2 regions of the Bradyrhizobium sp. 154 genome follow, and region 2 is predicted to be linked to the other one. Evidence: predicted binding sites of a transcription regulator. Region 2 holds the regulator's gene; the other holds the start of a gene.
The links. The regulator PhoB, encoded in region 2, activates phosphate uptake and scavenging genes when phosphate is short. The targets are predictions, from matches to a motif close to TGTCATNNANCTGTCAT.

Region 1: a site for PhoB is predicted at 1,122-1,138, ahead of IVA92_RS04625 (NAD-glutamate dehydrogenase). Genes of this name have one in related genera too.

The regions. Positions count from the first base shown of each region.
Region 1 is NZ_JADPKG010000026.1:35,685-40,181, forward strand. Features, by position in the region: gene IVA92_RS04625 (NAD-glutamate dehydrogenase) at 1-1,119, opposite strand, end outside; gene IVA92_RS04630 (hypothetical protein) at 2,100-2,471, opposite strand; gene IVA92_RS35930 (hypothetical protein) at 2,656-2,859, opposite strand; gene IVA92_RS04640 (H-NS histone family protein) at 3,819-4,157, shown strand.
Region 2 is NZ_JADPKG010000030.1:262,762-267,258, forward strand. Features, by position in the region: gene pstB (phosphate ABC transporter ATP-binding protein PstB) at 1-742, shown strand, start outside; gene phoU (phosphate signaling complex protein PhoU) at 754-1,470, shown strand; gene phoB (phosphate regulon transcriptional regulator PhoB) at 1,485-2,192, shown strand; gene IVA92_RS06810 (GcrA family cell cycle regulator) at 2,453-2,965, opposite strand; gene IVA92_RS06815 (aspartate aminotransferase family protein) at 3,434-4,497, shown strand, end outside.

The DNA.
Region 1 (4,497 bases), on a different contig from region 2:
GCGCGGATAGTCTTCGAGAATGTGTGCCAGCGCCTTGCCCGAATGGCTGTTCGGGTCGAAGCCGGCGCGCTGGAGCACCTGTGAAACTTTGTGGCGGACATAAGGAATCTGTCGTGCCGAGCGGGTGTAGGCGCCCGAGGTGAACAGGCCGACGACACGCAGTTCGCCCTCGAGCCGGCCGTCGGGCGTATAGAGCTTGATGCCCACATAATCCATCCGGATGCGGCGATGGACGCGGCTGGAGACATTGGCCTTGATGACGATCAGCAGCGTCGGCTCGCGCATGAACTCGCGGATTTCCGAGGTCATCACCACCATTTCGCTGCCGCGGCGCAGCACCTTCACATCGGGATCGCGGAGGATGCCGAGGCCTTCGCCGGTCGTGATGTCGTCGGACGCATCGCTGTCCGGCGAGAAGCGATATTCGCGCACCCCGAGAAAGGTGAAATTGTCCGCGCACAGCCATTGCAGGAACTGATTGGCCTCGGCGACCTCGTCGATCGGCAGCGGCGGCGGATTGGAGGAGAACGTCTTGATTGCCGCCTCAACGCGCTCGCGCATGGCGCGCCAGTCGGTGACGCAGGCGCTGACGTCGTTCAACGTGCCGGCGAGGCCGTCGATCAGCTTCTGACGATCCGCATCGGCGTCCAGGCGAGTGATGTGGAGATGAATCAGGCTCTCGCGCGCGCCCTTTGCTCCCGCCGGCAGTGATTCGCCGTAAAAGCGCAGGAGCTTGCCTTGGTCATCGCGCTCCACCGCGATGATCGGGTGAGCGACGAGGGTGACTTCGATGCCCTGCTCGGCGAGCTCCGCCATCGTGGAATCGAACAGGAAGGGCATGTTGTCGTTGAGAATTTCGAGCACGGAAATCTCGCGCCCGTCCGGCATCATCGGATTGACGACGCGGATATCGGCGCTGCCGGCCGTGCGCTGCTGCACGTGCTCCCAGGCCTGTTCCGCCAGGAAGGCCAGCGACGAGGCATCGTGATTGGCGAGATCCTCGACATTGGTGTAGCCGAACAGAAGCTCGGCAAAGGCCCGGGGGCTCCGGCCCGGCTGCACGCTGCCCGTTGCCTCGCGGATGAGAGTTGCCCGTGCCCTGTCGTCACGCCACGCCATAATGTCCTCCGTTTGTCGTGCCGTCCGACCGCTGCCGCGATCATCAGCTTGATCTGGAGTGCATCTCTTTGAGCGCCGCGATCGAGTGCTGCGCGAAATCCTCGGTCTCGAAGCTTCGACGGCTTCCGACGACAATACTACGATCCCGGAGCAAAAGGCGCTCGCCGTCGTGAGGCGGGCTGAAATCCCCTACGACAGCGGGCCGACCGGCGTCGAATGATTGACGACAAGAAAAATCACAAGCAATTTCAATTGTGTATGAGTTCGCGGTTTTGTTCTGGACGGCGCGCCAGCAAACTCAGGCACTTAGGTAGCCATCAGCCGCGTTCGTTGAATAATGGTTGAATAAGACGCCGGTGAACAGCGGCGAACGCTTGGGGAATTTGCTGCCGACACTAGCAGACTAGCCTTGGCGCGATGCCTCACTGTGGCTGGCGCATTCGCGAAGAATTTCCTCGTCACCCTTTGGTGTCCGGAAACATTCAAAGCGCCGCTGACATGCGCTGTCGTACGCGAGCGCCCTCGGATGTTCGCATTGACGTTGCTCGTCGCACCATCAACTCTTGCCCAGTCGAGCTTTGTGCGAATGGAGGGCCACGTGAGATACAATCGACGAGAGGAAACTGGCGGACAACAGTCACAAGTCAGTCTATCCGCTCCGAAAGCAGCAGAACCGAGCACGATGCCATTCGCCCAGCGGCTCACCTGCACGATTGACCATGCATGCGAAGTGACCGGCTTGGGACGCACGAAGCTTTACGATTGATAGGGGCTGGGCGTATCGTCACGACAACGGGTCGGACGTCGGCGACGCCGAAATGCCAGACCCGTGGAGGACAGAACCAAGAAGAATTCCTGTGCTTTCAGGGGGTCTGTTGAGCCGTCGACCTCAAGCTTGGCAGGTTGCAGAGGCATCGACAAGAGTGCAGCTTCGTCGCCACGTCCCATCGACACCCATGATGCTGACCGTATGCTTGTGTTCAAAGCGAACACGGTGCGTTTTTCGGTTGTTCTCCATCATCTGCAATCCCCAATTTCAAATCAGTTTCTCCAAATAAATGCGCCGCCTCCCTGAGCGTCTCTGCAATAAGCAAATCGATCTTCGTCGACTGAGCCAGTAGAGTCGTTCTCGTCGCTTCATTCAGTTGTGTCTGCCCCACGATCAATCGGATGCAGCTATTTGCGAGCTCAAGAATGAAAACAGCCCGACGGATGTCATCTGCTGTTTGAATGTCGAGAGCTTGAACCTGCGACAACAGAGCGGCGACATTCGCCACAATGCCGGGCAGTCTCTGGGGACTTGTCTCAGATTTCGCCTTGTATGGCTGCCGGAATTTTAGCACTGAAGACATGGTCGCAATTCTCAATTACGGATCGGCGTCGCTTTGCCGAACATGAAAAACACGAGACTATGAAAAATAGAGCTGTACGCGAAATACAACGGGGCAGGCCAACTTGGACTAGTCTTGCCATAATGACGACCACCACGCCGGCTATCTGTAGATTGTCGTGTCCGAGAATTTACGCCGAAGCAGTTTACAAACAGTTATGAGGTTGCGAGCAGTCGGTGTTGCAGTATGCAAGTTGCGTCACGAACGCTATCGAAGTTCGGCAACATTGGCCTAGGACAATTCGTTTTCTGCTCTTGCGCCACTTATTTGCAGAGTAAGGCCCGGGTATCGCGGAGCCTGTGCTTAGAACGAGCAAGTCACGCCTCCCATTGCGATAGACATCAAACACTTTTCGCCCCCGCTAATCCAATCGAAGTAAACACAAAATACGTTTCGGTCATTCTAATCGACCAGCTTACAACCTCGAACCGCGGTGCGGGTTGTAAATGTGCAACGCTCCGCGACTTCTGCTACACGACGTGCCAGGCACGAAAACGCCGTCGACCATCTTGAGGCGCACCAGCGACCGCGGCGCCGTTCCGATAAGAGAGGGAAACCGATTTTTGGCCCGCGAGTATGAGAAGAGCGAATCGCGCCTCGATCGATGAGAGCATGCACTAACTCCGCGGAGGCTAGACCGGCCATCTATTCAGGAGAGCGGCCGCCCTTCGTGTCGGCCGACGTGGCACTTCGAAATACAGCAACGAGCCGATCGGCTTCCCAAAGCTCAACGTCGTGCTCGCCGCACATTTGCTCGGCTCGACGTCTCGCAGCTTGTTCGTCAATGCAGTCGAGCTTTGCGGCGCAAATGACTCGCCTGCCGCTCTCCACCACGAAGACTTTGTACCGCATGGCCAGTCCCCCAACGGGACCGCAATCGTAATCCGACGTGGGTGTGAGGCAGTGCCAAAAGTGAGTGCACGTACGCGGAACCTTTGTACGTGTGGCAATTCGGCTATACCAGCGCTCTAGAACTCATCGATGGCTCAGCCGCGTAATCTCGCGGCGTGCCGAACCGTGCGGCTCGAGCTTAAGATTGAGAAGCCCCCAGCGTCATCAGCAGCGAAAGCCCAACCGGTCAGGGCGTTAAGTTTGTGGATGTCACGATATCGGTCTGCGAGCCGCTAGCGAGAGTTACCCCTCGCACCATTAAAAGCTTCGCCACGATATTACCGCCGTGGTGCCTTTCTCCCTGCTACCTCCGCATTTAAATGTGGATTGTACGGCTAATATTTAGCTGGTGGCTTGTCTGCTCCTTCATTCCCGACTTGTCTGCCTGGGCCTTCTCCCAAGAATTTGGATCGAGCCATGGACACCGCGCATTTAAATTCGCTCTCCCTTGACGAGCTCTGGATACTTCACGAACAGGTCACCGCCAGCCTCACTCAAAAAATGTTGGTGCAAAAAGCGAAGTTGGAGGAACGGCTCCACAGGATGGGACTGGCCGGCGAGGCCACACGGCTCGATCGTAAGCGCCGTCCATACCCGCCCGTTCGTCCCAAATATCGCAATCCGAAGAACCCGGCGGAGACATGGTCCGGTCGCGGCAGGCTGCCTCGGTGGCTGCGGCCGCAGCTTCGAGGCGGCGGGAAGTTGGATGAGTTCCTAATCGACCAGGCTTCGGTTCAAAAGTCGGCAGTCAATTGAGCGCTGCGGGGGCATCCGGTAGATCACTCCTTTGGTCTTCTGCGCGATGCACCACTGTCTTATTCGTGCCGAGATGCATCGGCTGTTAAGGGTTGGTTTAGTTCCCAGCATGATCATTGGGGGCCACAAGGGACCCGAGCATGCCACTGCATCATGCGAATACCTTGGAGAGGTTCGAGACGGTCGTGGATCAAGGCAGTTGCGAGCTCGCGACCTGGCCCGTCACTCTCGACCAATCAGATTTCTCGACCTCGAATCGAGATGAGATCCTGGCGCTATTGGCGCCAAGCGGCCATCCAAATCGCACCATTTGGCTCGTCGTGGCCGCATTGGCTGGGGG
Region 2 (4,497 bases):
CACCGCGCGCAACCTCAATTTCTACTACGGTGAGCACCACGCGCTGAAGAACATCAATCTGGCCCTCGGCACCAACCGCGTCACGGCCTTCATCGGCCCGTCGGGCTGCGGCAAGTCGACCCTGCTGCGCATCTTCAACCGGATGTACGATCTCTATCCGGGCCAGCGCGCCACCGGCCAGCTGTTGCTCGACCAGACCAATATCCTCGATCCCAAGCTGGACCTCAACCTGCTGCGCGCCCGGGTCGGCATGGTGTTCCAGAAACCGACGCCGTTCCCGATGACGATCTACGAGAACATCGCCTTCGGCATCCGCCTCTACGAGAAGATCTCGAAGTCCGAGATGGACGACCGCGTCGAGAAGGCGCTGCGCGGCGGCGCGCTGTGGAACGAGGTCAAGGATAAGCTCAACGCGTCCGGCTTGTCGCTCTCCGGCGGCCAGCAGCAGCGCCTCTGCATCGCCCGCACGGTCGCGGTGCGGCCCGAAGTGATCTTGTTCGATGAGCCCTGCTCGGCGCTCGACCCGATCTCGACCGCCAAGGTCGAGGAGCTGATCCAGGAATTGTCCGAGAACTACACGATCGCGATCGTCACCCACAACATGCAGCAGGCGGCGCGCGTCTCTGATAAAACCGCCTTCATGTATCTCGGCGAGCTGATCGAGTTCGACGACACCAGCAAGATCTTCACGTCGCCGAGCGACCGGCGTACGCAGGATTACATCACCGGCCGGTTCGGCTGAGGAGACGGGACATGGGTACTGAACATACCGCAAAGGCCTTCGATACCGACCTCCAGGAGCTCACTCGCCTCGTCGCCGAGATGGGCGGCATCGCCGAGCGCATGATCGTCGATTCCGTCGACGCGCTGATCCGCCGCGACGTCGCGCTCGGCCAGCGCGTCGTCACCACCGATGCCGAGCTCGACGCGCTTCAGAAGCGCATCGAGGAGCGCGCCGTGCTCACCATCGCCCGCCGCCAGCCGATGGCGGTGGATTTACGCGAGATCGTCGGCGCCATGCGCGTTGCCACCGATCTCGAGCGCATCGGCGACCTCGCCAAGAACATGGGCAAGCGCGTTGCGGCGCTGGAGACGGACTTCCATCCGCTGAAACTGTTCCGCGGCCTGGAGCACATGACCGACCTCGTGCAGCAGCAGGTCAAGTCGGTGCTGGATGCCTATGCCGCGCACGATTTGCCGGCGGCGATGGCGGTGTGGAAGGGCGACGAGGAAGTGGACGCCATCTGCACCTCTCTGTTCCGCGAGCTCCTCACCTATATGATGGAGGATCCGCGCAACATCTCGTTCTGCATCCATCTGATGTTTTGCGCCAAGAACATCGAGCGCATCGGTGATCACGCCACCAACATCGCCGAGACCGTGTTCTACATGATCGAGGGGCAGGCGATCACCGACAAGCGGCCGAAGGGCGACATGACGACCTTCGCCACGACGGTACCGAATACCTAGGGAGCGACGACAACATGGGCGCACGCATTATGGTGGTTGAGGACGAGGAAGCTCTCACCGAGCTTCTCCGTTACAACCTCGAAGGCGACGGCTATGACGTGGAGACGGTAATGCGCGGCGACGACGCCGACACCCGCCTCAAGGAACACATCCCCGATCTGATCGTGCTCGACTGGATGCTGCCGGGACTGTCCGGCATCGAGTTGTGTCGGCGGCTGCGCACCCGTCCCGAGACCAAGCAGCTCCCGATCATCATGCTGACCGCGCGCGGCGAGGAAAGCGAGCGGGTGCGGGGTCTTGCGACCGGCGCCGATGACTACATCGTCAAGCCGTTCTCGGTGCCGGAGCTGCTCGCGCGCGTGAAGGGCCTTCTGCGGCGCGCAAGCCCCGAGCGGCTCGCCACCGTGCTCGCCTATGGCGACATCGAGCTCGATCGCGACAAGCGCCGCGTCGCGCGCTCGGGCCGGCCGATCGATCTCGGCCCGACCGAATATCGCCTGCTGGAGTTCTTCCTGGAGCATCCCGGCCGCGTGTTCTCGCGCGAGCAGCTGCTCGACAGCGTCTGGGGCCGCGACATCTACATCGACGAGCGCACCGTCGACGTCCATATCGGCCGCCTGCGCAAGCTGCTCAATCTCGGCCGCGAGCAGGACCCGATCCGCACCGTCCGCGGCGCGGGTTATGCGCTGGATGATCGGTTTGCAAAGGCGGAGCAGACGTAGGCCCAACTGCGTCACCAAGCTCGGTCGTCGTCCCGGACAAGCGTAGCTCCCGGCAACGCGCAGCGTTGTCCGGAGCGAAGCGCCGATCCGGACGCATAGCCACAGGACGTGGTTGTTGCGCGAAAAGGTAACTCCGAGTCCCCGTAACCACGGCTTGCGGTGGCTATCGGTCCCGGTCCGGCGCTTCGCTTGTCCGGGACGACGTCGGGTTTGTTGCGCCGTCACCGCGTGACGGCTGCCGGTTCGATCTCAGGAAATAATCACCGCGTGCTCGGCTTCGGTGCCGCCCGCCGGCGATCCGCTGCCGGCTGATAGGCGACGCGCGAGTGCTGGGCGCAGTAGGGCAGGCCTGACAGCGCCTTGCCGCCACAGAAGAAGAAGTCCGGGCTGGAGGGATCGCCGACCGGCCAGTGGCACGTCGCCTCGTTCAATTCCAGCAGCGACAGCCGCTGACTCATCGGCACCACGTTGTCGTAGGTGACCGGTTCGGCCTCCACCTCGACCTCGAAGGCCTGCGCCAGCGCGGTGTTGCCGCGCGAGATCGGCCGGGTCACCCGCATCATATGCTGCGCGGGCCGCGCCTTGCGCGGCCGCGGCGCTGCCGATGAAGGGCTCTTGGCGCGGCCCGACAGGCCGAGCCTGTGCACTTTGCCGATCACGGCATTGCGGGTCACATTGCCGAGCTCGGCCGCGATCTGGCTGGCCGAAAGTCCGGCCTCCCAGAGCTTTTTCAGCTGCTCGACGCGATCGTCGGACCAGGTCAAAACCGTCATTGCACCCTTTCCCTCGTTGCGCGCCGCCATCCTGGGGCCTCACAGCGAATGCTTAAGCCTTGAAAAACCCGTGCCGTCAGAATCCCTTAAGGCTCGCCGGGCGCGTGACTGACGCCCGAACGTTTACGCCGGTACATGAGGACTCTTGGGATCAGAACCGCTGCACGAGATGTCGTATCTGACAGTCCAAACGCTACAATATGGCGTGACTCCCGCGCAAGAGTCCGCCGACTCGCTTCCACATGTTCCGTGGTGAAAACCCCGCAAGATCGGCACCGCAAGACTACGGATTTCGCGTTTCGCGAGGCTTTCCGGGCGGCATTGACACCCGTCTTGCCAGGCATAAGATGGTGACGCGTGCCGCCCTTAAAAGGCGGCACGTTTCGTTTTCCGGACCGGTCAATGGTGCGCTGCGCAAGGCATGCCAGGCAGGTCTCAACGTCCAAATGCAACATCCAAGTGATGGTCATGACCAACAGCGCCGCGCCGCATCTGCTTCCCGTTTTCGCCAGGGCGGACCTTGGCTTCGAGCGCGGCGAAGGCTGCTGGCTGATCGCGACCAATGGCGATCGCTATCTCGATTTCACCTCGGGCGTCGCCGTGAACGCGCTCGGCCACGCCCATCCTGCGTTGGTCAAGGCATTGCAGGAGCAGGCGACCAAGCTCTGGCACATGTCGAACCTGTTCCAGAGTCCCGATGGCGAACGGCTTGCAACGCGTTTGTGCAACGAAAGTTTCGCGGACTTCGTGTTCTTCTGCAATTCCGGCGCCGAAGCGTTGGAATGCGTGATCAAGGTCGTGCGGCGCTATCATGCCGCCAAAGGCCATCCCGATCGCTATCGCATGATCACCTTCGAAGGCGCCTTCCACGGCCGCACGCTGGCGACGTTGGCGGCGACGGGCTCGGCAAAATATCTTGAAGGTTTCGGCCCGCCCATGGATGGCTTCGACCAGGTCCCGCATGGCGATATCGAGGCCGTGAAGAAGGCGATCGGTCCGCAGACCGCCGGCATCCTGATCGAGCCGATCCAGGGCGAGGGCGGTGTGCGTTCGTCAACACCCGCCTTCCTCAAGGCGCTGCGTCAGCTCTGTGACGAGAAGGGCCTGTTGCTCGCGTTCGACGAGGTGCAGACCGGCATGGGCCGCACCGGCGATCTGTTCGCGCATCGCCGTCTCGGCGTCACCCCCGACGTGATGTCGCTGGCGAAAGCGCTCGGTGGCGGCTTCCCGATCGGCGCTTGTCTTGCCACCGCGGAAGCGGCCTCCGGCATGACGCCCGGCTCGCACGGCTCGACCTTCGGCGGCAATCCGCTCGCGATTTCCGCTGCGAACGCCGTGCTCGACGTCATGCTCGAGCCCGGCTTTTTCGATCACGTGCAGAGGATGTCGCTGCTGCTCAAGCAGAAGCTCGCCTCGGTGATCGATCGCTATCCTGATGTCGTCAGCGAAGTCCGTGGTGAGGGGCTCCTGATCGGCATCAAGGCGGTCGTGCCTTCGGGTGATCTCGTTACCGCCCTGCGCAACGAAAAGCT